3 regions of the Mesorhizobium sp. M0119 genome follow, and region 2 is predicted to be linked to each of the others. Evidence: predicted binding sites of a transcription regulator. Region 2 holds the regulator's gene; each other region holds the start of a gene.

Region 1 (10,545 bases), on a different contig from region 2:
TCTTCGTTCATGCAAGTCGTTACCCAAAGCCGGGTTCCACTTTTGGGCGACATGCATTTATTTCGCGAATTTGGCGGTGAGCGCGCCGGCCACGGCCGCCGGCACGAAGGGGCGGATGTCGCCTCCCATCGAAGCTATCTGGCGCACAAGTGTGGCGGTAATGGTGCGCACCGAGGGGCTGGCGGGCAGGAAAACCGTCTGCAGCTCCGGTGCCATGGTCTCGTTCATGCCGGCCATCTGCATCTCATAGTCGAGATCGGTGCCGTCGCGCAGGCCGCGGATCATGATCGAGGCGCCATGCTTCCTGGCTGCGTCGATGACCAGCCCGTCGAAATCGACTACTTTGATACGCGCACCGTCGCTGCCGAATTCCGCCTTCGCGGCCGTTTCGATAAGATCGACCCGTTCCTCGAAGGAAAACAGCGGCTTCTTGCCGGGATGGATGCCGATCGCCGCGTAGATGGTATCCGCCACGGCCAGCGACGCCTTCAGCACGTCGAGATGGCCGTTGGTCAGCGGGTCGAAAGAGCCGGCATAAAGGGCGATGCGTTCGGTCATGGCAGGTGCTTCTAGCGAGCCTCTCCCCTAAACGCAAATCCGATCGGCAGGCCCGCCCCATGAACCTTTTGGCGACGTGAACGACAGATGAATGTGCCGCTCACAACGGCTTCACGCAGTGTTCACTAAGTTTGCAGCTGCAGAAGATGAAACCAAACACCCATCTAATCGTTGTTAGGCGCAGGAGAACACGCACATGCTGATCTACATGCTCGCCACCGCAATGACCGTCGCCATGCTGATCGCTACCGTATTCGGGTTGCATCAGGAAGCACAGCGCGTCCGCGCCAAGGCCAATACCAAGCGGTTCGAAGGCTTCGGCAACCGCAAGCCTTATCGCCACTTCTAGATTGCGGGGGTTTCTTCACAACGCCGGCCAATAGGGCTGGCGCCGCCGTGGCAAACTCACTCGACGGTAGTGTCAGGCTCCCCACCTTCGGCATCGGTAACAGCGCCAACTTCAACCTCGACACTCTCTTCGATCTCCTCGTCCGCTTGCGGCTCTGAAATCCGCTCCACCGAAACGACCTTCTCGCCCTCTGCGGTATTGAAGATGGTAACGCCCTTGGTGGCGCGGCTGGCGAAACGAATGCCGTTGACCGGGACGCGGATAACGGTGCCGCCATCCGAAACCAGCATGATCTGATCGTCATTGCCGACCGGGAAGGTCGCCACCAGGCGGCCGATTTCGGCCGTTTTCGACACGTCAGTGGCACGAATACCCTTGCCGCCACGGCCGGTCAGACGGAAATCGTAGGACGACGAACGCTTGCCGTAGCCATATTCCGTCACCGTCAGCACGAACTGCTCATGTGCCTTGAGGAATTCGTACCGCTCGTCGGAAAGCTCCGCCTCTTCGCCGACCTCCTCATTGGTGAGCTGGATTTCCTCCTCCTCGCCCGCCGCGATGTCGGCGGCAAGCCGGCGTTCGGCCACCACCCGCTTGAGGTAGGCGGCACGCTCGGCCGGCGGCGCATCGACATGCTCGATCACCGCCATCGAGATCACCCGGTCACCATCGGCCATCGCAATGCCGCGCACGCCGACCGAATTGCGGCTCTGGAAGACGCGCACGTCGCTGACCGGAAAGCGGATGCACTGGCCGGAACTTGCCGTCAAAAGCACGTCCTCATTGTCGGTGCAGGTCTCGACGCCGAGGATCTCGTCGCCTTCCTCGTCCAGCTTCATGGCAATCTTGCCGTTGCGGTTGACCTGGACGAAGTCCGAAAGCTTGTTGCGGCGCACGGTGCCGCGCGTGGTGGCAAACATCACGTCGAGCTCGCCCCAGCTCGTCTCATCCTCCGGCAGCGGCATGATGGTGGTGATGCGCTCGCCCTGTTCGAGCGGCAGCATATTGATCAGCGCCTTGCCGCGCGATTGCGGGTTGCCGATCGGCAGGCGCCAGACCTTTTCCTTGTAGACGATGCCGCGCGAGGAGAAGAACAGCACCGGCGTGTGCGTGTTCGCGACGAACAGCCGGGTGACGAAATCCTCTTCCTTGGTCGACATGCCGGAGCGGCCCTTGCCGCCGCGGCGCTGCGCCCGGTAGAGTGACAGCGGCACGCGCTTGATATAGCCGGAATGGCTCACCGTGACGACCATGTCCTCGCGCTGGATCAGATCCTCGTCTTCCATGTCCGCCCCGCCCTCGGCGAGCTCGGTGCGGCGCGGCGTGCCGAATTCGTCACGCACGGCGATGAGCTCGTCCTTGACGATCTGCTGGATGCGGGCGCGGGACGACAGGATATCGAGATAATCCTTGATCTCGTCGCCGATCGTGTTCAGTTCGTCGGCAATCTCGTCGCGGCCGAGCGCGGTCAGGCGCTGCAGGCGCAGTTCGAGGATGGCGCGCGCCTGTTCCTCGGAGAGATTGTAGGTGCCGTCCTCGTTGATGCGATGGCGCGGGTCGTCGATCAAAAGAATCAACGATTCCACGTCGCCCGAAGGCCAGCGCCGCTCCATCAACTGCTCGCGTGCCGTCTGCGGGTCCGGAGCGCTGCGGATCAGCTTGATGACTTCATCGATGTTGGCAACGGCGATGGCAAGGCCGACCAGCACATGGGCGCGGTCGCGCGCCTTGCGCAGCAGGAATTTCGTGCGCCGGCTGATCACCTCTTCACGGAAGGCGACGAACGCCTTCAGCATGTCGGTCAGCGTCAGCAATTCCGGCTTGCCGCCGTTCAGCGCCACCATGTTGGCGCCGAAGGACGTCTGCAGCGGGGTGAAGCGGTAGAGCTGGTTGAGGATGACATCGGCGACCGCGTCGCGCTTCAGTTCGATGACGACGCGGTAGCCCTGGCGGTCGCTCTCGTCGCGAATGTCGGAAATGCCTTCGATGCGCTTGTCGCGCACCAGCTCGGCCATCTTCTCGATCATCGACGCCTTGTTCACCTGATAGGGAACTTCGGTGATGACGATCGACTCACGGTCGTTGCCGCGCGCCTCGACGTTGACGCGGCCGCGCATGACGATGGAGCCGCGGCCGGTCGAATAGGCGCTGTAGATGCCGGAGCGGCCGAGCACGATGCCGCCGGTCGGGAAATCCGGCCCTGGAATGATCTCCATCAGTGCCGGCAGATCGATCGCCGGATTGTCGATGAGGGCAATGGCGCCGTTGCAGACCTCGCCCAGATTGTGCGGCGGGATGTTGGTGGCCATGCCGACGGCGATGCCGCCGGAGCCGTTGACCAACAGGTTCGGAAAGCGCGCCGGCAGGACTTTCGGTTCGCTGCCCGACGCATCGTAAGTGTCCTGGAAATCGACGGTGTCCTTGTCGATGTCTTCCAGCAACTCATGCGCGACCTTGGTCAGCCGCGATTCCGTGTAGCGCATCGCCGCCGGCGGATCGCCGTCGATCGAGCCGAAATTGCCCTGCCCGTCGATCAGCGGCACGCGCAGCGACCAGTCCTGCGCCATGCGCACCAAAGCGTCGTAGATCGAGGCGTCGCCATGCGGATGGTATTTACCCATCACGTCGGCGACCGGGCGTGCCGATTTCACATATTTGCGGTTCCAGTGATAGCCGCTCTCATGGGCGGCGTAGAGGATGCGGCGATGCACCGGCTTGAGGCCATCGCGCACGTCCGGCAGCGCGCGGCTGACGATCACGCTCATGGCGTAATCGAGATAGGAGCGCTGCATCTCCTCGATGATGGATATCGGCTCGATGCCGGTGGGGCCGCCGTCGGCGCCGCGCGGTGTCTTTTGGTCGGTCAAATCGGATCACAATCTAATCAGGAATCACTTGGTGCTTATATAGGAAGCCGGCCCGAAACTCCAACAATCGCGGCAGTTTTCCAGTGTCGTTTTTAGCGGCAAATTCAAAAGGATACACCAATTGCGACGATATGGCCGTGGCTCGCTTTCACGAGCGTCGCCGGCGGGCGCGATAAGTACCCGGCGCCTCGCCCATCAGCCGCCGGAAACGGCGATTGAAGGTCGACAGATCGTTGAATCCCGCCGCAAAGGCGATCGTCGAAATCGCCTGATCCGACGTCCGCAGCCGCACGGCTGCCCTGTGCAGCCGCGCTCTCAGCAGGAACTGGTAGGGCGTCATGCCGGCGACGTGCCGGAAGGTGCGCAGGAAATGGTAGGGGCTGGTAGCGGTCTCGTCGGCGAGTTCGGCAAGCGAGATCGGCCGGTCGGCATCGAGTTCGATGCGCCGCACCGCTTCGGCAACACGCTTCTGGTCACGGCGGCTCGGCGCGCTTTGTCCTTCCGTGGCACCGTAAGCCGCTGTCACCGCTGCACCAGCAATGCGCAGGGCGAGTTCCTCGAACGCGCCGGTGTCGGCCATCTCGCGCGCCGCCTCCGCGTCGGCGAGCAGCGGCACCAGCGCCGGCAAGGGCGGCAGGCGTGGCGTGCCGAAATCGAGCGTCTTCGCGCCCGGCACGTCGGCGACGATCCGCTCCATATAGGCCGGTCCGAAATGGAAGGAGAGGCAGCGGTCGCCAGCGCCATGCTCATGCCCGCATTCATAGCATGTGCCGGGATTGCCGAGCAGGAGCGCGCCCGGCGCCAGCATCGCCGTGCCCTGGCGCGCACGATAGCGGAAGGTGCCGCTGGTTACGGCGGCAATGCAGAAATCCCGATGCTCCTCCTCGAATGGCCTGTCGGCGGCGCTGGCGGTGCAGATGACATCCGACACCTGCCAGCCTCGGCCCGACGCCAGCCTGTGCGCGCTCGTCGCCATCGCCGAAATATAGCAATTTTTCCCAAGCGCAGAACCCCTGTCGGCCTCTATGCTTGCCGGTCTCCTGACAAGATGAGAGCGAAGCCATGTCCAATTCCTTTGCCAAGGCCCTGCATAGCGATGGACCCGTACCGGCTCTTGCCGAGAAACTGAACCTTTACGGCCGCTTCGTCGGCGCCTGGACGTTCGACGCCACGCGCCATCTCGAGGACGGCCAGGTGCTGACCGGGCGCGGCGAGGTGCATTTCGGCTGGGTGCTCGAAGGCCGCGCGATCCAGGACGTATGGATCCTGCCCGCCCGTGACGCCGGCGCCTCGCCGTCGCTCGGCAAATGGACCTTCTATGGCACGACGTTGCGCGTCTACGATCCCGGCGTCGACGCCTGGCACATCTTCTGGAGCGATCCGCGCAGCCAGTACTACAGCCGCCAGCTCGGCCGTGCCGAGGGCGACGCCATTATCCAGCAAGGCGCAGACGGCACCGGATCTGCTGTGCGCTGGAGCTTTTCGCGCATCACCGAAAATTCGTTCCGCTGGCTGGGCGAACGCTCACAGGACGACGGCGCCACCTGGCGTCTCGAAGTTGAGTTCCTGGCGCGCCGCGCCGCGAGCCCGTGATCCGCACGGTTTCCACTGGCTCCGCTTTGCTCTACCAATCCCGATATCCGGCATTGCCGGCGGGGGAGGGTCAGCATGCCGAGCTTCGACAGCCTGTTCAACGCCTTCGTCACCATACTTGTGACGATCGATCCGCCCGGCCTGGCGCCGCTCTTCCTCGCCGTGACCCGCGGCATGAACCGCGAGGAACGCAACCAGGTCTCCGTGCGCGCCTCGGTCATCGCCTTCCTGGTGGTGGCGTTGTTCGCAATCGCCGGCGCGTCGATCCTGTCAGTCTTCGGCATCACCCTGCCGGCCTTCCGCGTCGCCGGCGGCTTTCTGCTGTTCTTCATCGCCTTCGAAATGGTGTTCGAGCGCCGGCAGGACCGCAAGGAGAAGATCGGCGACGTCGCCATCACCAGGGATATGATCCACAACATCGCCGCCTTTCCGCTGGCGATCCCGCTTATTGCCGGTCCCGGCGCAATTTCGGCGACCGTCCTGCTCTCAAGCTCGTTTCAGGGTTTTGGCGCGCAGACAGCACTTGTCGGCATCATCGCCATCTGCCTTGTCATCACTTACCTGGTGTTCGTGCTGTCAGAGCGCATCGACCGTATCCTCGGCCAAACCGGCCGTTCGATCCTGACACGGCTGCTCGGCGTCATCCTGGCGGCGCTCGCCGTACAGTTCGTCGCCGACGGCATCAAGGCGCTGATGGCGACTTAGGAACTGCCCTACTTCGCTGTCGTTTCAATGACTTCGAAGTCGTGGGTAATCTCGGCGGTCTTGGCCATCATTGCCGAGGCCGAGCAGTATTTCTCGATCGAAAGCCCGATCGCCCGCTTCACCTTGTCGTGTGACAGCGCCCGGCCCTTGACGACAAAATGCATGTGGATGCGGGTGAACACCTTGGGATCGGCTTCTGCACGGTCGGCATCGAGTTCGACCACACAATCGTCAACCGCCTCGCGCCCCTTTTCGAGGATATGGACCACGTCATAGGCCGAGCAGCCGCCGGTACCGATCAGCACCAGTTCCATTGGGCTCGGCCCCGGCGTCTTGCCCTCCGGCCCGAACGCAGTGCCTAGCACCAGCTTGTGCCCACTGGCGGACTCGCCAACGAAGGTGCGCTCCTCGACCCATTTGACCCTTGCTTTCACTTGATACGTCCTTTCACCGCTCAAACGCATAACGTCCCGAAAATCCAAGACAGATTTCGGGACGCCATTTCGTGGCCAAGGTGCTGGCGCTTTTCGCCGCAAGGGCAGTCCGCCCCGAGAAATCAGAACGGGATTTCGTCGTCCAGCTCGCGCGACGAACCACCGCCGCCGCCCTTGTTGGCGCCACCGCGATTGAAACTTTCGCCCGGGCCGGACTGGCCGAAATCGGAACCGCGGCTCGCACCACCACCGGCATAGTTGCCGACCTGGCCGCCGCCCTCGCCCCGCGCATCGAGCATCTGCAGCTCGCCGCGGAATTTCTGCAACACGACCTCGGTCGTATAGCGGTCATTGCCGGTCTGGTCCTGCCATTTGCGCGTCTGCAGCTGGCCCTCGACATAGACCTTCATGCCCTTCTTCAGATACTGCTCGGCCACCTTGGCGATCTGGTCGTTGAAGATCACGACATTGTGCCACTCGGTCTTTTCCTTGCGCTCTCCGGATGTCTTGTCGCGCCAGCTTTCCGACGTCGCGATGCGAATGTTGACAACCGGGTCACCCGAATTCAGGCGGCGGATTTCAGGGTCCGCCCCGAGGTTGCCCACCAGAATGACCTTGTTGACGCTACCCGCCATGATACTTCTCCGCGCTCATCCGAAACCAGATTTCTGTCGCTGCACCTTACAGGCTACGGATAATCCCTGCCTGCCGTCGCTGCCTTTTCCCACAACGTTTTTGTTCTCTTTTCGTTCTACAGTACAGGCCCTGCACTGTCAATAGTTGTCAGTAAGAAGTAGTGTCTTGACGTCGAATTTCCACAGACCATGGGATCGAGGCGAACGCATGAAGATGGTTGCGCAAGACGATCAGCCGCAAGAAGAATGGCGGGCGGGAGTAAAGACCCGAATGCATGTCTCGGCCCGCAACGGCGCAACTCAACTTTGCATATTCGAACAATGGGTCGAACCAGCGGTTGGCGCCCCGACACATTGGCACCCGGTCGAGGAAGTGCTTACCGTCATCGCCGGCAGGGCCGAGATGTGGATCGACGAAGAGCATGTCGTCTTGACCGCCGGACAGTCGCTTGTTGTTGCCGCGCACAGGCAACATGGCTTCCGAAACGTCGGCTCCCAATATGCTTCATATCCATGCCGTGCTCGCGTCACCAGTTTTCGAGGCGACGTTCAACGGATCCCCCGACATGGTGAGACGCTGGCTTCCAGCGAGTTTGTAAAACCTCGCCTGTCTTTAAAAACACGGCTTGCCAAACCGATAAGTATTGACTTATGCTTTCGGCATGATCGAAGCAGAGATTTTTCGGGCACTGGCCGATCCAACGCGTCGCGCCGTCTATGAGCGGCTCGCCGACGGCGAGATGACGGTGTCTGAACTGCGCACTGGCATGCCGGTATCGCAGCCGGCGGTATCGCAACATCTCGCAGTGCTGCGCGGCGCCGGCCTCGTGGTCGAGCGCCGGGCCGGCCGCAACGCCTATTACCGCGCCGATCCGAAGGGGCTTGCGCCGCTGCTCGGCTGGATCGAACGCTACCGCGCGTTCTGGCCAGAGCGCATCGAAAGGCTCAAGACGGTTTTGAAGGACATGGACCAATGACCAGCCGAGGCAAAGAACGCGCGGAAATGGCGGCAGACAAGATCGAGTTCGAGTGCGAGCTGCCCGAGCCGCCGGAAAAGGTGTGGCGGGCGCTGACGGTGCCGGACCTGCTCGCGGCCTGGATGATGCCGAACGACATCAAGCCCGAAATCGGCAACCGCTTTGCCTTTAAAGCGCCGAATGCGCCGATCGAGTGCGAAATCCTCGACGCGGATCCCGGACGGCTGCTGCGCTATTCCTGGCGGGAGCGGGCGGCGCCCGGCGATACGCAAGTGCCGCCCGGCAACCCCCTGGACAGCCCAAAGAACGACAACCCAGTGGACAGCATCGTCACCTTTACGCTTGACCGCACCGTTTCCGGCGGCACGCATCTGCGCATCGTCCATGATGGTTTTGCTCGGGCAGCGATGCCGGAGATCGCGATGGTAGGTGCCGGTTGCCGGCTTTCGTTTGAAGCACGCGCTCCCAAGCATAAGCAGATCGCCGCAAACGCGCCGCGCCTCTTCCTGCGCGCGGCCTGAACGACAACAGTCAATGGAGACAAACGATGAGCGGCCTTGCCAATTTGGTGCCGATGGTGATCGAGCAGTCGAGCCGCGGTGAACGCGCCTTCGACATATTTTCGCGGCTGCTGCGCGAGCGCATCGTCTTCATCAACGGGCCGATCGATGACGGCACCTCGGCGCTGGTCTGCGCCCAGCTTCTGTCGCTGGAATCCGACAATCCCGACAAGGAGGTCTCGCTCTACATCAACTCGCCGGGCGGCGTGGTGACCAGCGGTTTCGCCATCTACGATACGATGCAGTATATCAGTTGCCCGGTCTCCACCGTTTGTATGGGTTTCGCCGCCTCGATGGCCTCGTTTCTTTTGATGGCCGGCACGCCAGGGCGGCGTATCGCGCTACCCAACACCAGCATCGTGCTGCATCAGCCTCTCGGCGGTTTCCAGGGCCAAGCCTCCGACATCCAGCGCCATGCCGAGGGCATCCTTCGCACCAAGCGGCGCATGACCGATCTTTACGCCCATCATTGCGGCCGCACCTACGAAGAAGTGGAACGCACGCTCGACCGCGACTTTTTCATGACTGCGCAGGAGGCCAAGGATTGGGGCCTCGTCGACCATGTTTTCGACACTCGCAAGCAGGCCGCGTGAAGCACCTTCGAACGGAACTGAGCGATATGAGGGCCGGCAACTCTCAGCGCCGCCGGTCTGGCTTCGGCGCTATCGCCGCACTATAGTCAGGTGATGACCGCCATTCGTTCATCCAGCCTATGCCTTGCCATTGCCGCCATTGTGGGCACGAACATGCTGGTGGGCATGGCACTTGCCCAAGATAATTCGACGTCTTCGCAAAAGGGCGCCCTGCCCGGTGTGACGAGTGACTATCGCATCGCCGAGCCAACTCCGCAGCCCGAGCCCGACGACGCGGTTCCAAGCAGCGGCAACGGTACGTTCAAGATCGGCGATACCGATGTTCGGATTTCCGGCAGCATCACCATCGATGTCGCTACCGGCGGGATCAGGCCCTCCAGCCGCTAAGTTCGCCTGGTGTGAACCACAAATATTGCGCTTCAAACGAACAGCCCCGCCATTGCTTTTGCAACTGACGGGGCTTCTTGGATCTAAAATCCAAATTGCCGGGAGTGTACTGCCGGCTTTTTATTTCGGATGCTTCGCGGCGTTCAGCCGACGATCCGACTAGCAGTCTCTGATTGTTGTGGGGATCGGCAGATCAACGTTGGCAGGTAGCGCTAAACGCCTGACCTGGCTACTTATACCTGCCGCGGCTCCAGCGACACGTGGAGCCTCAAGGAACTATCCGGTGGAGTCATGCCTCTGCTCTCCTTCTGTTCGTTGCGACTGTCGTCGTCGAAGCGCTCATCGCATAACCCGCAGCGTCTCGCAGGCTAGCCCCAGGCCGCGAGGCCATCGAAAGACGGCCAGCTTCGTTGACGTTTGGAGTCTGCCCCCGTGACGCATGGACGTCAACCTTGAATAGCCGATTACCGAAAAATGTGATCGCGAGACGCTTTGTGAAGCCGGCCGCACGGGCAGCTTTTGTCAGGAGCGTGTTCGGCCTTTGTTCTTTCCGCTTGCCCGTTCGCGCGAAAGACGGTTAAACGCTTTGGTCGAGAGTTGTGGCGTCTCTCGAAAAGGCGGCGAAATTTACCTACATAGGGGGTGGTCGGGAAAACCCGCCCATCCCATGAATTCCAGATTCTGAGGCGGCGACCGGCGATGGCCGACCATAAATATCTCTCCATTCGCGGGGCACGCGAACACAATCTGAAGAATGTCGATCTCGATCTGCCGCGTGACAGCCTGATCGTCATGACCGGCCTGTCGGGGTCGGGCAAGTCGTCGCTTGCCTTCGACACCATCTACGCCGAGGGCCAGCGCCGCTATGTCGAGAGCCTTTCGGCCTA
Region 2 (10,545 bases):
GGCGCCGATGCCATCCTGATCATCATGGCCAGCGTCGACGACGCGTTGGCAAGAGAACTCGAAGCGACAGCTTTCGGGCTGGGCATGGACGCGCTGGTCGAAGTGCATGACGAGGCGGAAATGGAACGTGCGCTGCGGCTGTCATCGCGGCTGATCGGCATCAACAACCGCAATCTCCGGACCTTCGAAACCAGCCTCGAGACCTCGGAACGGCTGGTCGCGATGGTGCCGGCCGACCGCCTTCTGGTCAGCGAAAGCGGTATCTTTTCGCATGACGATTGCCGCCGGCTGGAGCGGAGCGGCATCGCCACTTTCCTCGTCGGCGAGAGCCTGATGCGTCAACAGGACGTGGCCGTGGCAACCCACCTGCTTTTGACGGGCAAGGCGCCGGCAGAGGCGATCTGACGATGGCTGCCGCCCTCACCCATCTTGGCGCGCAGGGCGAAGCCAATATGGTCGATGTCGGCGACAAGGCTGAGACGGTGCGCACGGCAGTCGCCGAGGGCTTCGTATCGATGCGGCCCGAGACGCTGGACATGATCCTCGCCGGCAACGCCAAGAAGGGCGACGTGCTGGGCACCGCGCGCATTGCCGGCATCATGGCGGCCAAGAAGACGCATGAACTGATCCCGCTCTGCCATCCGCTGCTGCTGACCAAGATATCTGTCAATATCGAGCCGGACGCCGCGCTGCCCGGCCTGAAAGTGACGGCATTGACCCGCGTCACCGGCAAGACCGGCGTTGAGATGGAGGCTCTTAGCGCCGTCTCGGTCGCTTGCCTGACCATCTACGACATGGCCAAGGCGGTCGACCGCGCCATGGTCATCTCCGGCATCAGGCTGGTTGAAAAGACCGGCGGCAAATCCGGCGACTACAAGATCACCGGAGACGGGGCCACCGAGGCAGGCCGATAATGGCGCTAGTCCCAGTTGCCGAGGCGCTCGAGCGTCTGCTGGACGGCGCAGCAGCGCTGCCGGGCGAACGCGTCGCACTGCTGGATGCCGCCGACCGCGTGCTGGCGGAGCCGGTTGTGGCGCTCCGCACCCAGCCGCCGTTCAACGCCTCCGCCATGGACGGCTATGCCGTGCGGGCGGCCGACATCGCGTCCGTACCGGCAAGGCTTTCGGTGATCGGCATGGCGCCGGCCGGACGCGGCTTTGCCGGAACGGTGCAGCAGCGGCAGGCCGTGCGCATCTTTACCGGCGCGCCGCTTCCCGAAGGCGCCGACACCGTCGTCATCCAGGAGAACGTCCGCGATCTCGGTGGCGGCAGCGTCGAAGTGACGGAACCGACGGTGCAGGGGCGCAACATCCGCCGCCTCGGGCTCGATTTCGCCAAGAGCGATGTCCTGCTGCCCAAAGGCCGCCTGCTCGATCCGGCGGCCTTGTCGCTGGCGGCGTCGGCCAACCACCCCGAGGTCCGCGTGGTCAAACGGCCGCTGGTCGCCATCATCGCCACCGGCGACGAATTGCTGCCGCCGGGCAGCGATCTTGGCCCCGACCAGATCATCTCCTCCAACGCCTATGGTGTCGCCGCTGCCGCACAGTCGGTCGGTGCGCGCGCGCTCGACCTTGGCATCGCGCCGGACCGCAGGGAGGCGATCGCTGCGCTGGTTGAAAAGGCCGTGAAGGCTGGCGCGAACGTCATCGTCACGCTGGGCGGTGCCTCGGTCGGTGACCACGACTTCGTCCATGACGTGCTGACCGGGCAAGGCGTGACGCTCGATTTCTGGAAGATCGCCATGCGGCCGGGCAAGCCGCTGATGTTCGGGCGGCTGGGCGACATTCGCTGCATCGGCCTGCCCGGCAATCCGGTGGCGAGTCTGGTCTGCACCCAGCTCTTCCTGAAGCCGCTGCTGGCGCGCCTCGGCGGTCGCGCCTTTCAGCAGGATATACGTCAGGCACGGCTCGGTGCTGCCATGCCGGCCAACGATCTCAGGCAAGATTATGTGCGGGCTGTTGTCACAGACGACGCCGGTACGCTCGTGGCGACGCCGTTCGGCATCCAGGACTCCTCGATGCTGAAAATGCTGGCCGATGCCAACGGGCTGATCGTCCGCGCGCCGTTCGCGCCTGCCGCGGCGGCGGGCTCCCCCTGCGGCGTGCTGATGCTACGCTGAACCTGCCTCACTCCCAGATCAAGGTCCGGGTCAGCGGATGGTCTGGATCGGCCAAACCGTCGATGATGTTGAAATGATGCCGGTCAGGCTCGACCACCGAGCTGGTCGCGGCACCCAGACCGATCCAGATATTGGCCAGCAACGCGCTCTGGCGCAGGAATTCGGCGCGCTCGCCGCCGCCGGCCCAGCAGGTCAGGCGGGCCTTGTCCATCGGGCGCAGCAGCACCGGGCTTTCGGCCTGCGCCTCGGCCTCATCGATCGCGATCGTCTCGTTCATGCCGGTGCGCATGATCGGGCGCAAATCGTGCACCCCCGAGATCGACACCACATGACGAACGCGCCGGACCACTTCGGGCGCCAGCGGCGTCGTCGCCGTAACCATCCGGCTAACAAGATGGCCGCCGGCCGAGTGTCCGGTCAGCATCAGCGGCCCTGCGACCATCGCCGCCGCCTTGCCGATCGCCGCGCCGACTTCCTTGACGATGCCGCCAATGCGTATCTGCGGACAGAGCGTGTAGGACGGCATCGCAACCGCATAGCCACGATCAACAGCGCCAGCGGCAAGATGCGACCAGAAACTCTTGTCGAAAGCCATCCAATAGCCGCCATGAACGAACACCACGAGTCCCTTGGGCTTGATGGCCGGCAGGAAAAGATCGAGCCGGTTGCGTGGGTTATCGCCATAGGCCATGTCGAGCTGCGCCCTGCCTTGCGTCGAAAGCACGTTGCGGAAAACCCGCGCGGGCTCGATCCAGGCCGCCGGCCAGCGATCGCTGCCGGCTATGTTGGCGCCGTTGGCATAGGCGTTGTCCCAATCGGCAATGTGACGTTCGAACACCCTGCGCCCTCCCTTGGCAATATGGCCTTGCAACGTAGCCGTAAGCATCGCGCGGCGCGTCGTCGCCAGCCTCACGATTCCAGCTCTCGCATCAATCTCAAGTGACAGCCGCCTTGATGGCGAAGCGCGCATCCTTCCACGCACCGGTGCGCAGGATGTCCTCAAGCACTTCGACGGCCTGCCAGACATCGGCATAGCCGACATAGAGCGGGGTGAAGCCGAAGCGCATGGTGGATGGCGCGCGAAAATCGCCGATCACGCCACGTTCAATCAGCGCGCGCATGATCTGGTAGCCATGCTCGTGCATGAATGAAATCTGGCTGCCGCGTTTTTCCCCGTCGCGCGTGCTTTCGAGCGTGAGCCCGTAAGCGCCGCACCTTGCATCAACAAGCTCGATGAACAGATCGGCCAGCGCGATGCTCTTCTTGCGCACCGCCGTCATGTCGACATCGTTCCAGATGTCGAGCGCGCCTTTCAGCGTCCGCATCGACAGGATCGGCTGGGTGCCACACAGAAACCGGCGGATGCCGGTGCCGGCCGCATAGCCTGGCTCGAAGGCGAAGGGCCGTGCATGGCCCCACCAGCCGGTGAGCGGCTGCTGGATGTCGGCAAGATGCCGCTCAGCCGCATAGATGAAGGCAGGTGCACCCGGTCCGCCATTCAGATATTTGTAGGTGCAGCCAACGGCAAAATCGGCGTTTGCCTTGTCGAGCTCGACTGGCATCGCACCGGCGGTGTGGCAGAGATCCCAGACGATCATCGCCCCGGCCTCCTGGGCCCTGCGCGTCAGCCCCGGCATGTCGCGCAGTTCGCCCGACTTGTAGTTGACGTGGTTCACCAGCACCACGGCAGTGCGTTCGTCGATCAGCTCTTCGATGGTCGGCGCGTCGACCCCCGAGAGGCGCAGCAGCGTATCTTTTCGCGTCGAAACCACACCTTCAGCCATGTAAAGGTCTGCCGGAAAACTATCGCCCTCGGCGACGATGACCCGCCGCTGCGGCCGCATGGCCATGGCGGCGTGCAGCAGCTTGTAGATGTTGACCGACGTCGTGTCGCAGACCACCGTCTGGCCGGTCGCGGCACCGATCAGGCGCCCGAGCTGGTCGCCAAGTTCAAGCGGCATGTTGAACCAGCCGGCCGTGTTCCATGCGCGGATGAGATCATGCGACCATTCTTCGGTCGCGGCCTTGCGCAATTCATCGAAAGCGGCACGCGAAGGAGCCCCTAGCGAATTGCCGTCGAGATAGATCACTCCTTGCGGCAACACAAAGCGGTCACGCATCGCGCGCAGCGGATCTGCGGCATCCATCGCCTTTATGGCCGCGAGATCGGGAATTCCTGTCATGATTTGCCTGCTTCCCCAAAGATTCGACGCAACGCCGGACACGCATCGACTGTTCTTCCATTACCGGATAGCGCGCAGCAAGGCTCCACCAGCGAGAGGCAGCCTGACCAGGCGGTGGAAACCAGGAGTTAACCCGAGGTTGGCGTTTTGAGTTCGTTTCGTTCACGGTGCTTTGACCAAACCACACAGTCGATACGGGTTCACTTCCGTGCCCTTTGCCGACCGACGGCGGATGCCAGTGGCGCATTCTAGGAAGCCAGAAGGGCGCAAACGACAGCAGAATCAAGGCGATGAGGCTCGCGGCGGGTGAAAATGCGGCATTCCGGTAAGGGCGTGGTTTGTTTCCCGAGCCTTAACGCATTCATTAAACTTTAAACAGTTGCGGAACACAACTGGAACAGATAGTGTTTGTTCTGGGTTTGTTTTTCTGATTCTGTTGGGGGTCGCTATGCTGACACGCAAACAACACGAACTGCTTATGTTCATCCACGAAAGGTTGAAGGAAAGCGGTATCCCGCCTTCCTTCGACGAGATGAAGGAAGCGCTCGACCTGGCTTCCAAATCCGGAATCCACCGGCTGATTACAGCGCTGGAGGAGCGCGGCTTCATTCGCCGTTTGCCCAACCGGGCCCGTGCGCTGGAGGTGCTGCGCCTGCCTGACTCGATCGCCCCCGGCCTCAATGCGGCACGCAAGTTCTCGCCGAGTGTCATCCAGGGCAGTCTTGGGCAAGGCGCCCCTCGGCAGGGCAAGCCGACATCATCGCGCGTCCCTGCAGCCGGCAATGACGACGATGTCGTCGCCGCCGTTTCGATTCCGGTGATGGGCCGCATCGCCGCTGGTGTGCCGATCGACGCCATCCAGCACCAGACGCATTCGATTTCGGTGCCGCCGGATATGATCATGGGCGGCGAGCATTATGCGCTCGAGGTCAAAGGCGATTCGATGATCGAGGCGGGCATTTTCGACGGCGACACGGTGATCATCCGCAATGCCGATACGGCGAGCCCCGGTGAGATCGTGGTGGCACTGGTCGACGAGGAAGAAGCGACGCTGAAGCGGTTCCGCCGCAAGGGCGCTTCGATCGCCCTGGAAGCCGCCAATCCGGCCTACGAGACGCGCATCTTCGGACCAGACAGGGTCAAGGTGCAAGGCAAGCTCGTCGGACTGATCCGCCGCTACTGAGCTCCGCCCTTGGCGCCGGCTTTTGGCTTGTCGGTCCTGCGGTATGGCGGCAGGCCCCGCGCCGCGCGTGAAAATCTCCGCTGCATGTGCCAGGGCCGGTATGATTTTTCGACGGCGAAACGGATTTCGGCGCGTGTTGCCGCTTGTGGATCGAAATAGACGGCCGCACTTCCCGCGCGCGCTAGTTGCCGTTTGGTGACGACGAGGACCAGCCGGTCATAGTAGCAGGGATTATGGGCGGTGGCGTCGTCGATGACGATCAAGCTGGCAAAGGCGCAGGCTGGCCGTGCAGTATCGCGGTCCTTGGCTTGCGCGATGATCGCGCCGGATGGATGCCTGGCAAGGCAGAGGCCGTCCGTGCAAATGAACGGCATGCCCGGCGGTAGGTCGGCCGGATCGGCAATGTCGAATTGCGGATCGTTCTTTCCAGGTGTTTCCGGCGCGACGATAGCCTCTGATGTGAGCGCGCGTTTCCAGTTGTCGATGGTGAACTCATTCGGGCGTGCCCGGTTGACCGCAAGTTCACCGCTGCCGATCGGCAGCGCGACCAGCCGTGCGTCCTCCGAGATCAATACGTCGGGTACACGCGTCTGCGTTGTCGTTAGCAAGCCGGCGAGCGCAAAAGGAAGTGCCGCGAGCCGCAACCAGGTCGTCGCCATGCTGGCAATGACGAGGGCGATCGTCACCAGAAGGACGGATCTCAGCGAAATCAGCCCGACCGCATCGATCGGCGAGCGCTCGGAGATCCACCCGGACAGGGCGATCATCGCCGTCAGCCCCTTGCCCATCACGTAGAGGAAAGGCCCATCCGCGCCGAACGGCATCGCCAGCGCACTGAGGACGGCGAAGGGCATGACGACCAGTGAGACGATGGGCATGATGGCCAGATTGGCGAACAGGCTGAGCGGCGCCACGCGCTGGAAATGCCATATGGCGAAAAGCGCCGTGGCGCTCCCTGCAATGATCGAGGTCATCGCCAGGCCGCCCATGCCCAGCAGGACCTTTCGAGTGGCAAAGCGTAGCGGCGACCGCCGGGGCGGCGGGGTGGTGGCCCTGCCGGCGAGGTAATCGGACCAGCCTGCATAGGCGCCGACAAGGGCCGCCGTCGCGGCGAAGGACATCTGGAAGCTCGGACCGACCACCTCGTGCGGCGACACCAGAATGACCGCGATGGCCGAGATCGCCAGGTTGCGCATGGTGAGCGCGGCCCGGTCGAACAGCACGGCGATAAGCATCACCGCCAGCATGATGAAGCTGCGTTCGGCCGCTACCACAATGCCGGAAAAGACGAGGTAGGCCGCAATCGAAAAAAGCGCGGCGGCCGCGGCATATTTCTTGACCGGCCGTCGCGATGAGAAATCGGGAAACAGCGCAAAGGCGCCGCGTAGCAGCGCCATGATGGTGCCGGCGACCAACGCCATATGCAGCCCCGAGATGGAGATGATGTGGTAGATGCCTGTACGCCGCATCGCTTCGTTGATCTCCTCGGGAATGCCGGCGCGCACGCCGACGATCAGCGCAGCAGCAATCTCGCCCTCGGCGCCGCCAATGCGGCTGCGGATATGGTCGGCGATGGATTCGCGCGCGTCTTCGATCGCCGAAGAAAGCCGCGCGGCAAGCGGGATGCTGCCCGACGACACGACTTTCGGATTGCCGAGAAAAAAGCCGCTGCCGCCGATACCGGCGAAATAGCTGTCGAAGGAGAAATCATAGCTGTCGGGCCGCACCGGCCCGGTCGGCGGCAGCAGCCGCACATAGCCGGAGATCTCGGAACCGGCGGTCAGCTCAGCCGGTATTTTCATCGCCGAAACGCGGACCCGTTCCGGCATGTAGCGCAGTGTCGGCCTGGCGGTTGAGATCACATCGATCGTCAGCCTGATGCGGCCGCTCGCCATGGGCTCGTACGATACGACGCGACCCGTCAGCCGCGTCGAGATTTCGGAACCGAGCATATGCGTCCCGACACGCCAGGTCTCGAACTTGGCGGCAAGCACGCCAAGCGCGCAGAGCAACGCCACCATGAAGCACAGGCGCGTCCTGGGCCATGACCGCGAGACGACGGCACAAAGGGCTGCCAAGGCGACGATAGCGATCGGCTGTGGGAAGGCCAGCTCGGCCGCCATCGCGAAATACACGACCACCCCGCATGCGAGGAACACCGGCACCAGCAGGAAGGCGACGCCGCGGTCGAGTTCCAGGCCGGCCGCCGAGGTTACGCTGTTGCGGATACGGGACGGTGACGGAAGGCGGAAACGCCGGCGTAGGCGCACGATGGGCTCGCCCGCGGGCACGGAAACCGTTGCTGGGTCGCTGGCCGGCAGCGACGGAGCATCGAAGCGCGGAGCGGGCAGCAATGCCGGTGTCGGCAGGACAGGCAGGGGAGCGGCAAACAGCAAGCGTTCGCTGACGCCGCTACCAGCGTCCTCGCCCTCGCCCGCACCACGGCCTCGCACAGCCATCGGGTCTGCCCCTTGCGCCCTCGACCTCCTATGCTACATGAACGCGCAACGCGCGAAAGTCCGCAAACCCACTTCCTTCGCCCGCCTGAGAGTTCCATGCCCGATAAGGTCGTCACCCGTTTTGCCCCCTCGCCCACCGGCTATCTGCACATTGGCGGCGCGCGCACGGCGCTGTTCAACTGGCTGTATGCCAAGCACACAGGCGGCACGATGCTGCTGCGCATCGAGGACACCGACCGCGAGCGCTCCACCGATGCGGCAACCGCGGCCATTCTCGACGGGCTTTCCTGGCTTGGCCTGGCATGGGACGGCGAGCCGGTGTCGCAGTTCGAGCGTGCGCCGCGCCATCGCGAGGTGGCCGAGGAGCTCGTTCGCATGGGCAAGGCCTATTATTGTTATGCGACGCCTGCCGAGCTGGAAGCAATGCGCGAGAGCGCACGGGCCATGGGGCTGCCTCCTCGCTATGACGGACGATGGCGCGACCGCGACCCCTCGGAGGCGCCGGCCGGCGCCAAGGGGGCGATCCGCATCAAGGCGCCGACAGACGGCGAGACGGTGGTGCATGACCGCGTCCAGGGCGACGTGCGCTTTCCCAACAAGGATCTCGACGATTTCATTATTCTGCGCTCGGACGGCAATCCAACCTACATGCATGCCGTCGTCGTCGACGATCACGACATGGGCATCACCCACATCATCCGCGGCGACGATCATTTGACCAACGCCGCACGCCAGACCGTAATCTACCAGGCCATGGGCTGGGAGGTGCCGTCGATGTCGCATATCCCGTTGATCCACGGTGCCGACGGCGCCAAGCTGTCGAAGCGGCACGGTGCGCTTGGCGTCGAGGCCTATCGCGCCATGGGCTACCTGCCGGAGGCGCTGCTTAACTATCTGGCGAGGCTTGGCTGGAGCCATGGCGACGATGAGATCATGTCGATCGCCGACATGATCGCATGGTTCGACATTGGCGACGTCAACAAGGGCGCCGCCCGTTTCGACTTCGCCAAGCTCGAAGCGCTCAACGGCGTGCACATGCGCCGCATGAACGAGGCAGCGCTGCTCGACATCTTCATCGCCACTCTGCCCTATCTAGAAGGCGGCCCGGCAATCGCCGCGCGCCTCGACGACAGACGCAAGGCGCAACTGCTTGCCGCTTTGCCCGGCCTGAAGGAGCGCGCCAAGACGCTGGTCGAACTTGTTGAAGGGGCTGCATTCCTGTTCGTCGAGCGGCCGCTGCCGGTCGACGAGAAGGCGGCGGCGCTGCTCAGCGGTGAGGCGCGCGCGATCCTGCGGGGCGCTCATGCGGCACTAGCCACGGTTTCGGCCTGGTCTGCCGCCTCCGCGGAAGCTGCGATCCGCGACTATGCGCAGGCCGGCGGCCATAAACTCGGCGCCGTGGCCCAACCTTTGCGCGCCGCGCTCACCGGCAAAAGTACCTCGCCAGGTGTCTTTGATGTGCTTGCCGTGCTTGGCCGCGAGGAAAGCCTGGCGCGGATCGCTGATCAAATCGATTAGCAAACTGGCCCAAGAAGATTGGCATTGAAAGGTGTGTTTCGCAGTGCAACATTGGGTCTTGGCCTAATCTGGCGCGCAGATTCAATTGCGGGCGCAAATGTGCGTGTTCCGATGCTTTTGACGTGTTGGGTTCAGATATTTTGCCTTTGCCGGCCTGAGGAAACAAAAAGGAGTTTGCTATGACCGAACCTGCGACAAAAATGGAATTTGGCGGCAAAACCCAGGCATCGACGGCAAAGCTGGAACTCGGCGGCAAAACCCATGAATTCAAGATACGAAGTGGTTCGGTAGGACCTGACGTCATCGACATCGGTTCGCTCTACAACACCACCGGCGTCTTTACCTACGATCCCGGCTTTACGTCGACGGCGAGCTGCGAGTCGGAAATCACCTTCATCGATGGCGATGCCGGCATTCTCTTGCACCGCGGCTACCCGATCGACCAGCTGGCTGAGCACGGCGACTTCCTCGAAGTCTGCTACCTCTTGCTCTACGGTGAACTGCCGACCAAGGCGCAGAAGGACGATTTCGACTACCGGGTGACGCGCCACACCATGGTGCATGAGCAGATGTCGCGCTTCTTCACCGGCTTCCGCCGTGATGCGCATCCGATGGCGGTGATGTGCGGCGTGGTCGGCGCGCTGTCGGCCTTCTACCACGATTCCACCGACATCTCGGACCCTTATCAGCGCATGGTCGCCTCGATGCGGCTGATCGCCAAGATGCCGACGATCGCGGCCATGGCGTATAAATACCACATCGGCCAGCCATTCATTTATCCGAAGAACGAGCTGAATTTCGCGGCCAACTTCCTGCATATGTGCTTCGCCGTGCCTTGCGAGGAATACAAGATCAATCCGGTGCTGGCCCGCGCGATGGAGCGCATCTTCATCCTGCACGCCGATCACGAACAGAACGCCTCGACTTCGACCGTCCGCCTGGCCGGCTCGTCGGGCGCCAATCCCTTTGCCTGTATCGCTGCCGGTATCGCCTGCCTATGGGGTCCCGCACATGGCGGCGCCAACGAGGCAGCCCTGAACATGCTGGGCGAGATCGGCCATGTCGATCACATCCCGGAATTCA
Region 3 (10,545 bases), on a different contig from region 2:
ACGTCGATTTCGCCTTGGCTGCGCTGACGCGCAGTCTCCGTTTGCCGTCCGATGCGCCGTTCCGTCTGTTCGCGCTCGGCCGCAGCGTCGGCTGGGCCGCGCATGCCGTGGAGCAGGTGACAAGCAGCGGCCTGATCCGGCCGCGCGCCCGCTACCAGGGACCGCTGCCGGAGTTCCATTAGCTGGCGGCGCAATCTCGGCCCCTTTTTTGGGTGCTGGCGGACTAAGCTTTAGATGGAATGGTCATCCGGCTCATGAAAAGTCGGAGAGCCCGCTGCGCGGCCAGGGCTGGCGGCTCGGACGGATGCCATTCCCGGAAATGACCATCGATCGCCATGCGTGCCAACCCGTAAACGAGTGCACGCGCGGCAAGCACAAGATGATCAAAGTCGGTGTCGGGAGCAAGCCGACCCTGTTGTTGCGCTTGCGTCAGCAAGTCGATCATCGTCCGCCGAATAGCCTCATTCTGATCACGAAGGCTGTCCGACCCTTCAAAATCAATCAGGGTTCGGGAACTGATGATCTGGAAATGCGTGGGGTTGGTAATTGCCCATTCCAGATAGCCTTGCCCGATTGCTTCGAAGGCCTCAATGGGATCTGCGCTGTCGATTTTCGACTGCGCCTTGGCAACAGCCTTTGTCAGCCGATCCATGGCCTGTTCGGCGACTGCGGTTAGCAGCGCTGTTTTCGATCGAAAATGCCGGAATGGTGCGCCGGGTGAAACGCCGGCACGTTTTGCGGCCTCGCGTACGGACACATGCTCGGTTCCCCGTTCCTCGATGATCTCCACGGTTGCCGTGATCAAGGCCTCGACGAGATTGCCGTGATGATATCGCTTGGCATCTCCGGCTTCGTCGGAATCAGTAGTCTTGGTCATCTCAGCCAAATAACACGAGAGCGGAATGTAATCACTGATTATTTCCCTTGTGTTCGAGCGCTGCGTATGTAATCACTGCTTACATCGCAACGGAGGTTACCATGTTTCGCATCATCGCAACGACTGCCCTCGCTTTCTCCTTATTGTCGCTCGTATCTGCCGAGGCCGAGGATCGGCCCACCCTGGAAGTCGTCTGGCCGACGGCAGGTTCAGTTGTCGAACTGGGCAATGCTCCTGAGAAGGCGATAGGCGTTGTCGTCAGGAGCAACTTCAGGCTGCTCCCTGCGGGTGAGTGCGGGGAAATCAAGCAATGCGGCCACGTGCATATGAAGATCGATCCCAACGGAGACACCTGCAACATCCCCGGCAAGCCGTACAACAGCATGAACAGCGACTTTGGCGGTGATCTTATCAAGGCCCGTTTCGGCCATTGCCCGGATGCCGCCGGCAGACACGTGATCGGCGTGCTTCTTGCCGATGATCATCACCGGCCCATTCTAGTAGACGGCAAACCTGTTACCGCTCTGGTGACGGTGACCACGAAATAGGGCATGCCACGAAATAGAGCATGGATGACATCTTCACCTTCGAGGCGAAGATGTTTTCTGACACGGGCCTGCTGAGGGAAATTTGGGCCGGCGCTTCGCCGGCCGGCAGTCACGACATCGTGTCGAGCTTGCGCTGCATCGCGGCGATCTGCTCCTTCAGCTCCTGAAGGTCGTCGGGTTTTTCCGATGTTTCCTTCCTGGCCGGTTCGGCCGGCGCTGCTGCCGGCGCAGACCCCCCAGGCGGGAACGGCGTGAACAGCCGCATGGCGTTCTGGAACATCTCCATGTTGCGCCGCGTCTGCTCCTCCAGAACCTTGATCGGCGTCGCGATCTTCATCATGTCCATCGGCGACTTGCCGAGGGCATCTTTCATCTGCTCGCGAAAGCGTTCCTGCTCCTTCGAGAAGGCCAGCATCGACTGTTCGAGAAAGCTCGGCACGATCATCTGCATCTGGTCGCCGTAATAGGCGATGAGCTGACGCAAGAACGGGATCGGCAGCATGTTCTGCCCGTCCTTGTTCTCCAGCTCGAAGATGATCTGGGTCAGCACCGGATGCGTGATGTCGTCACCGGTCTTGGCGTCCTGGACAGTAAAGTCCTCGCCTTTTTTGACCATTTCAGCGAGATCCTCGAGCGTCACATAGGTGCTGGTGCCCGTATTGTAGAGACGGCGATTGGCATATTTCTTGATAACAATAGGTTCGTCTTTTGCGGCCATCTGCATCCTCCCCGGACACCGGGCAGCTTAAGTAAGCCGCCGGTAACGATTGCGCCTTTTTAAAGGATATGCGCAAAAGCGTCATGAATCCAAGCAGTTTGTGCAGTGCGAGAACATTTTATGCTGCGCAGCACGGATGGGCTGCCGTCGCCGCGACGCGCGGCCTGCTTGCGACGGAGCAACGCCCTAGCCATTTCGGGTTTGACTCGGGTTGTGGAAAGGGCAAGAAAAGTCCCCGACGGCACCCGAAATCGTTCCCCGAAAGCCTGGAGAAGAACATGTCCGCTTCCAACGCCATCGTTGTCGCCAGTGCAGCGCGCACGCCTGTCGGCTCCTTCAACGGCGCCTTCGCCAACACGCCAGCCCATGAACTGGGTGCCGTCGCCGTCAGGGAAGCGCTTGTCCGAGCCGGCGTTGACGGCAAGGAGGTGGACGAGGTCATCCTCGGCCAGATCCTGACCGCGGCTCAAGGGCAGAACCCGGCGCGACAGGCGGCTATGGCCGCCGGCGTGCCGCAGGAGGCGACCTCCTGGGGCCTCAACCAGCTCTGCGGCTCCGGCTTGCGCGCCATCGCGCTCGGCATGCAACAGATCGCCCAGGGCGACGCAAGGATCATCGTTGCCGGCGGCCAGGAATCAATGTCGATGGCTCCGCACGCGCAGCATCTGCGCGGTGGCGTCAAGATGGGCGATTTCAAGCTGATCGACACCATGATCAAGGACGGCCTGACCGATGCCTTCTATGGCTATCATATGGGCAACACCGCGGAGAACGTCGCCCGCCAGTTCCAGATCACCCGCGACGACCAGGACCAGTTCGCACTGGCTTCCCAGAACAAGGCCGAGGCCGCGCAGAAAGCCGGAAAATTCAAGGACGAGATCGTTGCCTTCACAGTCAAGGGCAGGAAGGGCGACACGATAGTCGACCAGGATGAATACATCCGCCACGGCGCGACAATCGACGCCATGACCAAGCTCAAGCCCGCCTTCGACAAGGAAGGCACGGTAACCGCTGCCAATGCCTCCGGCATCAACGACGGCGCCGCCGCCGTGGTGCTGATGACCGAAGCGGAAGCCGCAAGGCGCGGCATCACACCGCTGGTGCGTATCGTTTCCTGGGCGACCGCCGGCGTCGACCCGCAGATCATGGGGACGGGACCGATCCCCTCCTCGCGCAGGGCGCTGGCCAAGGCCGGTTGGTCGGTCGGCGACCTCGATTTGGTCGAAGCCAACGAGGCCTTCGCCGCGCAGGCCTGCGCCGTCAACAAGGACATGGGCTGGGACCCGGCGATCGTCAACGTCAATGGCGGCGCCATCGCCATCGGCCATCCGGTCGGCGCCTCGGGCGCGCGCATCTTCAACACGCTGGTCTACGAAATGGGCCGCAGAAATGCCAAGAAAGGTCTTGCGACGCTGTGCATCGGCGGCGGCATGGGTGTTGCCATGTGCGTGGAAGCATTGTGATGAGATAAGCGATACGAATAGGATGCTGGCGCAAAGCGAGTAGGGAATAGAGGGCAAACCCCACCGCTTCAACGCTCAGTCATCTGCATTTCCCGGGAGGACATATGACAAAGGTTGCAATCGTCACAGGCGGGTCGCGCGGCATCGGCGCGGCGATATCGGTCGCCTTGAAAAGCGCCGGCTATTCGGTCGCCGCAAACTACGCGGGCAACGAGGAAGCGGCGGCAAAGTTCAAGGCCGCGACCGGCATCCCGGTCTATAAATGGTCGGTCGCCGACTACGAGGCCTGCGCCGCCGGCATCAAACAGGTAGAGGCCGATCTCGGTCCCGTCTCGGTGCTGGTCAACAATGCCGGCATCACTCGCGACGCGATGTTCCACAAGATGACGCGAGAGCAATGGAAGGAGGTCCTCGATACCAACCTTTCCGGCGTCTTCAACATGACGCATCCGTTGTGGGGCGGCATGCGCGACCGCAAGTTCGGTCGCATCATCACCATCTCCTCGATCAACGGCCAGAAAGGCCAGGTCGGCCAGGTCAATTATTCGGCCTCGAAGGCGGGCGATATCGGCTTCACCAAGGCACTGGCCCAAGAAGGCGCGCGCGCCGGCATCACCGTCAACGTCATCTGCCCCGGCTATATCGCCACCGAGATGGTCAAGGCGATGGACGAGAAGGTCCTTAACGAGCGCGTCATCCCGCAGATCCCGGTCGGCCGTCTCGGCGAGCCGGAGGAGATCGCGCGCTGCGTCGTCTTCCTCGCTTCCGACGATGCCGGTTTCATCACCGGGTCGACCATATCAGCCAATGGCGGCCAGTACATTAGCTGAGGCTTGGGATGTCGCGGATGCCCCCCCGTACCGGCCTGACGGCAGGTACGGGCAGATAACCGGGCTGTCACGCGGCACGTTTCAGCGCTGGGCTGGCTTCAGGCTGGATTTGGGCAATTGAACCTGCCTCGCACGCGGGCGCCGGCAGACGGGCAAGCGGCGCCCGACTGAGGCCCGACAGCTTCAAGGCGATGCGGCGCTTCAGGAATGGTGTGAGGTTCAGCACCGATAGCATGAGGTTGCGGACGAACCGCTTCACCGGACTGCGGGTAAGCGCCATGCCGGTCATCATGGCAGCCAGGTCAAGCACCTCCTGGGCCGCCGGGCGTCGCAGTGTTTCATAGAGTTCGAGCTCCGCTTCCGGGCGCACGCCGTTCACCACGTCGCCAAGCAACTGACCAAGCACGACCGCGTCGACGATGCCGGTGTTCATGCCTTGCCCTCCGGCCGGGCTGTGTACGTGCGCGGCATCGCCCATCAGGAACAACCGGTCCTTGCGGTATGACCGGACCAGGCGGTGATGCACGCGAAAACGCGAGCTCCATTTCAGGTCGAGCACCCGGCCTCGTTTGCCGGTCGGTCCGCGGCTGTCCAGCAGCGCCTGTATGTCTGCGACCGCGGGTTTTTCCGGCGCGTCGTCCATTGTCGCGACGACGCGGTACGATCTGTCCGGAAGCGGCGCCACCACCACCAGCCCGGCTGGCGCAAAGAACAGCGACACTTCGGTTGGCCCAACCGGCCAGTCGAGACGAACGTCGGCGAGAACGAACGACGCCTCATAGGCCGCGCCGTCGAACTCGATGCTGGCCGAGCTGCGCACCAGGCTGTGCATACCGTCGCCGCCAACAACGTAGCGTGCCGATATGATCTTCTCGCTGCCGTTCTCGACCACCGTCACCCACGCACCGTCAGTGTCCTGAACCACGGCCTTGGCCTCGACCATGCGGTGGATCACGCCGCCCAGGGCGGCAATCCGCTCGGCGAACACCTGCTCGGTGAGATTCTGAGGCAGCATCATCAGATAGGGATGCCTCGACGGAAGCCTTCCGAAATCGAGCTTGAGCAGTGCCCGATTGCGGTCGCGGATGGCGAAATTCTGCAGCTTCAGGGCAAGTTCGCTCAGCCGCTGCGTGACGCCCAGCGGCTCCAGCGCTTCCAGCGTCTGAGCGTGGATGACGCCAGCCCGCGAGGTCTGAAGGCCCTCCCCAAGCCTGTCGATCAGAACATGGTCGACCCCGGCCTGGTGCAGCACGATGGACAGCGCCAAGCCGGTCGGGCCGGCGCCAATAATCAGGATTTCCGTTGTATCGGGCAACATTTTCTCTCTCCATTTGTCAACATATGTTGACTTTTTAGCCGAAGCCATTGCATTTGTCAACGACCGTTGGCATATGCATTTTCATGACCGAGAATCAGTCGAAGAAACCCAGCAAGTCGGATCGCACCCGGGCTCAGATACTTGAGGCCGCGAGGCTCCTGTTCGCCGAACGCGGCTATGACGGCGCCTCGATCCGTGACGTCGCGGCCCATGCTTCGATCGATCCGGCCATGGTGATCCGCTATTTCCGCAGCAAGGACGAGTTGTTCGCCAGGGCGGCCGTCGTCGATCTGAAATTGCCCGCACTACGGGTGATCGACCGAACCGACATCGGCAAGACACTGATCAGGCGATTTCTCGAAATCTGGGAAGATCCGGCCAACGGTACCGGCATGGTAATTCTGCTGCGTTCGGCGACGTCGAACGAATTTGCCGCCGAAAAGTTGCGCGATGTATTTGCCAACCAGGTGAGGCCACTGGTTGCGGCGGTCGCTGATCCAGCCGATGCGGGCCGGCGGGCCGGGCTCATTTCCAGCCAGTTGCTGGGATTGGCGATGTGCCGGTACCTGCTGCGGCTTCCGCCGGTCGTCGCCCTGTCCCAAGACGAAATCATCCAGAACGTCGGCCCCACATTGCAGCGCTATGCCGTCGGAGCGGACGTATCCTGAACAAGCCGTTCAGCGTGGCTGGCCGAGTGTGAGCCTCATGCAGCAACTGCGTCGACCCGATGGCCATGACGCCGCGTGTGCCGAACCAGTACACAAAGGTTAACGGCCGCCGCGCAGCCTGTGCAAAAACCGCCGGCAGCCTGTGGATTCTCGGTGGGAAAGATGTTCACAACACAACATGTTGCGGTGAACAAACCAAGAAACTTCGCCTATCTCTGATTCGTCGCCGATTCGTTCCGGCTTTGAGCGGAACGTTAACGGCGAGAGCTGAAAACACCCTCGAAATGATTAAAGCGTATTAGGAAACATCAATAATTTCATAATGTTGGGCGAAGCAGATTGGCCGGCCACGATCATTCACCGGCAAAGGTTAACCGCAGTGCTCGCTTGGATGCCGCTTGCATGAATCGGGCCAGTTTCTGTGATTCAGCATGTGGTGAGACTCGCTGGCAGAAAGCCCAGATGTAGCCGTGAACAAACCCTGAATCAGCGCCAGTCAGTGATTCGTCGCTGATTCGTTCCAGACTCGTTCCAACTGTTAATCGGGAACAGATTTTCTGGCTTGAAGCGACCAATCGGCCTGCCCTCGGCACATTCCGCTTTCGCTTCGCGCCCGAAATCCCTATGTGTCGCCTGTCATACGCGGCCAATATGGGCGCGCTCCCGACAATGCGAGGCAGAGAGCCTTATTTCCAGGCCGATGAACATCCATCCGAAACACACTGAACCGCTGATCCTGTCGGGTCGAGACGTGACGGCCGTGCTCGGCCCGACCAACACCGGCAAGACCCATCTCGCCATCGAACGCATGGTGGCGCATGAAAGCGGCGTCATTGGCCTGCCGCTCAGGCTGCTTGCCCGCGAGGTCTATACGCGCGTCTGCGAGAAGGTCGGCGCCCATAAGGTTGCGCTCATCACCGGCGAGGAAAAGATCCAGCCGGCGGGCGCGAAATACTCGGTCTGCACCGTGGAAGCGATGCCGCGCGAGACCGACGCCGCCTTCGTTGCCATCGACGAGGTCCAGCTCGCCGGCGATCTCGAACGCGGCCACATCTTCACCGATCGCATCCTGCATCTGCGCGGCCGCCAGGAGACGCTGCTGCTGGGTGCGGCCACCATGCACGGCATCCTGCAGCGCCTGCTGCGGGGCGTGTCGGTGGTGACCCGGCCACGCCTATCGCATCTTGCCTATGCCGGCTCGAAGAAGCTGACCCGCCTGCCGCGGCGCACCGCGATCGTCGCTTTCTCGGCCGACGAGGTCTATGCCATCGCCGAGCTGATCCGCCGCCAGCAGGGCGGTGCCGCCGTCGTGCTCGGCGCACTCAGCCCGCGCACCCGTAACGCCCAGGTGGCGCTGTTCCAGTCGGGCGACGTCGACTATCTCGTCGCCACCGACGCCATCGGCATGGGCCTCAACCTCGACCTCGACCATGTCGCCTTCGCCCAGAACCGTAAATTCGACGGCTACCAGTACCGCAACCTGACGGCGGCCGAGCTCGGCCAGATTGCCGGCCGTGCCGGCCGGCATTTGCGCGACGGCACCTTTGGCGTCACCGGCCAGGTCGATCCGCTGGATGAGGAACTGGTCAAGAACATCGAGGCGCATGATTTCGATCCGGTGAAGGTGCTGCAGTGGCGTACCGCGCATTTCGATTTCGCCAACCTCGATGCGCTGAAGCGCTCGATTGAGACCAACGCCCCGGTCGAAGGCCTGACGCGCGCACTGCCGGCAGTAGACGCGCAGGCGCTCGAGCATCTGTCGCGCGACGAGGACGTCCGGGCACTCACCACCGATGCCGGACGCGTGGCGCTGCTGTGGGAAGCCTGCGCGCTGCCCGACTACAGGAAAATCGCGCCGGCCCAGCACGCCGACTTGATCGCCTCCATCTACATGGACCTTGCCAGGCAAGGCCATGTCGACGAGAACTACATGGCCGAGCAGGTGCGCCGTGCCGACACCACCGAAGGCGACATCGACACGCTGTCGCACAGGATTGCCCAGATCCGCACATGGACCTTCGTTTCCAACCGGCCCGGCTGGCTGGCCGATCGGGCACACTGGCAGGAAAAGACGCGCGAAATCGAAGACAGATTGTCGGATGCGCTGCATGAGCGGTTGACGAAACGTTTTGTAGACCGCAGGACTTCCGTCCTCATGCGGCGCCTTAGAGAAAACACGATGCCTGAAGCCGAAATCAGCCCAACCGGAACCGTCCTCGTCGAAGGCCACCATGTCGGCGAGTTGCAGGGTTTCCGCTTCACCGCCGACCAGAGCGCCGGCGGCGAGGACGCCAAGGCGGTGCGGGCGGCGGCGCAGAAAGCGCTTGCCGCCGAGTTCGAGGCGCGGGCCGAGCGCTTCGGCGCCTCTGCCAATGGCGACATCGCGCTGGGTTCGGATGGCACGCTGCGCTGGATCGGCGCCCCGATCGGCACACTGGTTGCCGGCGAAGACGCTTTGAAGCCGCGTCTCGTTCTGCTCGCCGACGAGCAACTCACCGGCCCGGCCCGCGACAAGGTTGCGGCGCGCGCCGAGCGCTTCGTCAACTTTCAGATCGAATTCCTGCTGAAGCCGCTGGTCGACCTCAAGAACGCCGAGCAGATCACTGGCATCGGCCGCGGCATCGCTTTCCAGCTCGTCGAGCATTTCGGCCTCATCAACCGTCGCGACATCGCCGACGAGATGAAATCCCTCGACCAGGAAGGCCGCGCGGCGCTTCGCCGTCTCGGCGTGCGCTTCGGCGCCTACCATGTCTTCGTGCCGGCGCTGATCAAGCCGGCGCCGGCCGGGTTGATAACGCTGCTGTGGGCGCTGAGAAACGACGGCAAGGACAAACCTGGCTTCGGCGATGTCGTTCACGCACTGGCCTCCGGCCGCACCTCGGTGGTCATCGATCCGACCTTCGACAAGACCTTCTACAAGCTGGCGGGCTACCGCAATCTGGGCCGGCGTGCTGTACGCGTCGATATTCTCGAGCGGCTGGCCGACCTGATCCGGCCGGCGACCAACTGGAAGCCGGGCCTTGGGCCTCGCCCCGACGGCGCCTATGACGGCCAGTCCTTCGTGGTGACGCCGCCGATGATGTCGATCCTCGGCGCCACCGCCGACGACATGGAAGAAATCCTGAAGGGACTCGGCTATCGCGCCGATGCCAAACCGGCGGCCGAGGTCAAGGCGCGGCTCGAAGCACAGGACAATGCCGCGCGTGAAGCTGCCGCTGCAAAGCAGGCGGCGGAAGAGGCAACGCAAGCCGAGCAGGCGAGGATGGCGGAAGCAGCTGCCGCGGCAGAGCCGCCGGCGGAGGTTTCCGAGCCCGTGTCGGATGCGGCCCCAGTTGCGGAGGCTGCGGCCGAAGCCGTGACCGAAACGGAAGACCAGCCGGAAGCTCCAGCCCCTGAAGCTGCGGCAGAAGTCACGCAAGAGACCCAGCCCGCCGCCGAGGCGATTGCTGAAGCACCTGCGGAACCAGCGGCCGAGCCAAGGGCGGAACTTGGGGCGGAAACTGAAGCTGCGGCACCGGCAGAGCCGCCGGTTTCCGACACTACGGAAGCATCGCCGGCCGAACCTGCAGCGACGGCAGGAGCCGTCGCCGGCGAAGCTGCCCCAGAGGCGGAGGAGCCAAAACCTATCCTGTTGTGGCGGCAGGGTCGTTTCGACCAGCGCCCGCGTCATCGCCAGCATGACAACCGCCCCCGGGACAATCATCGGGACAGTCGCGCGCGCAATGGTCAAGCTGCGCCGGACGGCCGCAGCGATGCGCCGGTGGATGCCGGCGGGCAACCGACGCCGGGCGACCGGCCCGCCCGTCAGGGGCGGCACGACCAGCGCGACGGCGCCGGCAAGCCGCGCTTCGACCGCAGCAAGTTCAAGCCTAAACTGCAAGGCGAGGCTGGAGAGCAGCGCGCCGGCAAGCCGCAAGGCGAACGCCCAGACCGGCGCGAAAACCGGCCCGACTGGAAGGCTGGCCGGCAGGACGGCAAAGGCGGCGCCCAAGGCGCAAAGCCCGCCTTCCAGCCAAAGCCGCGTGAGGAACGCCCGGTCCGCTTCGATCCGGACTCGCCCTTCGCCAAGCTCGCCGCGTTGCGCGACCAGCTGAAGAAGTAAGCTGCTCGTCCGATGGTCACT

Evidence for each region. Region 2 encodes LexA, which represses DNA repair genes until DNA is damaged. Its sites were predicted from a motif close to TGTTCNNNNTGTGTTCNG; they were not measured.
Region 1: NKJ40_RS13430 (single-stranded DNA-binding protein) is a predicted target of LexA. The motif match lies at 7,243-7,260, and genes of this name have one in related genera.
Region 3: NKJ40_RS08690 (helicase-related protein) is a predicted target of LexA. The motif match lies at 6,939-6,956, and genes of this name have one in related genera.

The regions. Positions count from the first base shown of each region.
Region 1 is NZ_JAMYTU010000011.1:102,165-112,709, reverse strand. It holds gene coaD (pantetheine-phosphate adenylyltransferase) at 58-558, opposite strand; gene NKJ40_RS13460 (hypothetical protein) at 755-907, shown strand; gene gyrA (DNA gyrase subunit A) at 964-3,774, opposite strand; gene NKJ40_RS13450 (helix-turn-helix transcriptional regulator) at 3,923-4,750, opposite strand; gene NKJ40_RS13445 (hypothetical protein) at 4,837-5,367, shown strand; gene NKJ40_RS13440 (MarC family protein) at 5,443-6,072, shown strand; gene NKJ40_RS13435 (OsmC family protein) at 6,081-6,506, opposite strand; gene NKJ40_RS13430 (single-stranded DNA-binding protein) at 6,629-7,141, opposite strand; gene NKJ40_RS13425 (hypothetical protein) at 7,290-7,640, opposite strand; gene NKJ40_RS13420 (cupin domain-containing protein) at 7,527-7,862, shown strand; gene NKJ40_RS13415 (ArsR/SmtB family transcription factor) at 7,804-8,118, shown strand; gene NKJ40_RS13410 (SRPBCC family protein) at 8,115-8,639, shown strand; gene NKJ40_RS13405 (ATP-dependent Clp protease proteolytic subunit) at 8,666-9,271, shown strand; gene NKJ40_RS13400 (hypothetical protein) at 9,365-9,658, shown strand; gene uvrA (excinuclease ABC subunit UvrA) at 10,358-10,545, shown strand, end outside.
Region 2 is NZ_JAMYTU010000009.1:153,069-163,613, forward strand. It holds gene trpC (indole-3-glycerol phosphate synthase TrpC) at 1-405, shown strand, start outside; gene moaC (cyclic pyranopterin monophosphate synthase MoaC) at 408-914, shown strand; gene NKJ40_RS11915 (molybdopterin molybdotransferase MoeA) at 914-2,119, shown strand; gene NKJ40_RS11920 (hormone-sensitive lipase) at 2,127-2,957, opposite strand; gene kynU (kynureninase) at 3,055-4,302, opposite strand; gene lexA (transcriptional repressor LexA) at 4,751-5,485, shown strand; gene NKJ40_RS11935 (ComEC/Rec2 family competence protein) at 5,479-7,944, opposite strand; gene gltX (glutamate--tRNA ligase) at 8,041-9,462, shown strand; gene gltA (citrate synthase) at 9,642-10,545, shown strand, end outside.
Region 3 is NZ_JAMYTU010000006.1:175,705-186,249, reverse strand. It holds gene NKJ40_RS08730 (citrate/2-methylcitrate synthase) at 1-182, shown strand, start outside; gene NKJ40_RS08725 (TetR/AcrR family transcriptional regulator) at 224-877, opposite strand; gene NKJ40_RS08720 (hypothetical protein) at 979-1,425, shown strand; gene phaR (polyhydroxyalkanoate synthesis repressor PhaR) at 1,535-2,143, opposite strand; gene NKJ40_RS08710 (acetyl-CoA C-acetyltransferase) at 2,422-3,606, shown strand; gene phbB (acetoacetyl-CoA reductase) at 3,711-4,436, shown strand; gene NKJ40_RS08700 (FAD-dependent oxidoreductase) at 4,504-5,754, opposite strand; gene NKJ40_RS08695 (TetR/AcrR family transcriptional regulator) at 5,838-6,422, shown strand; gene NKJ40_RS08690 (helicase-related protein) at 7,123-10,524, shown strand; gene NKJ40_RS08685 (RNA-binding S4 domain-containing protein) at 10,537-10,545, shown strand, end outside.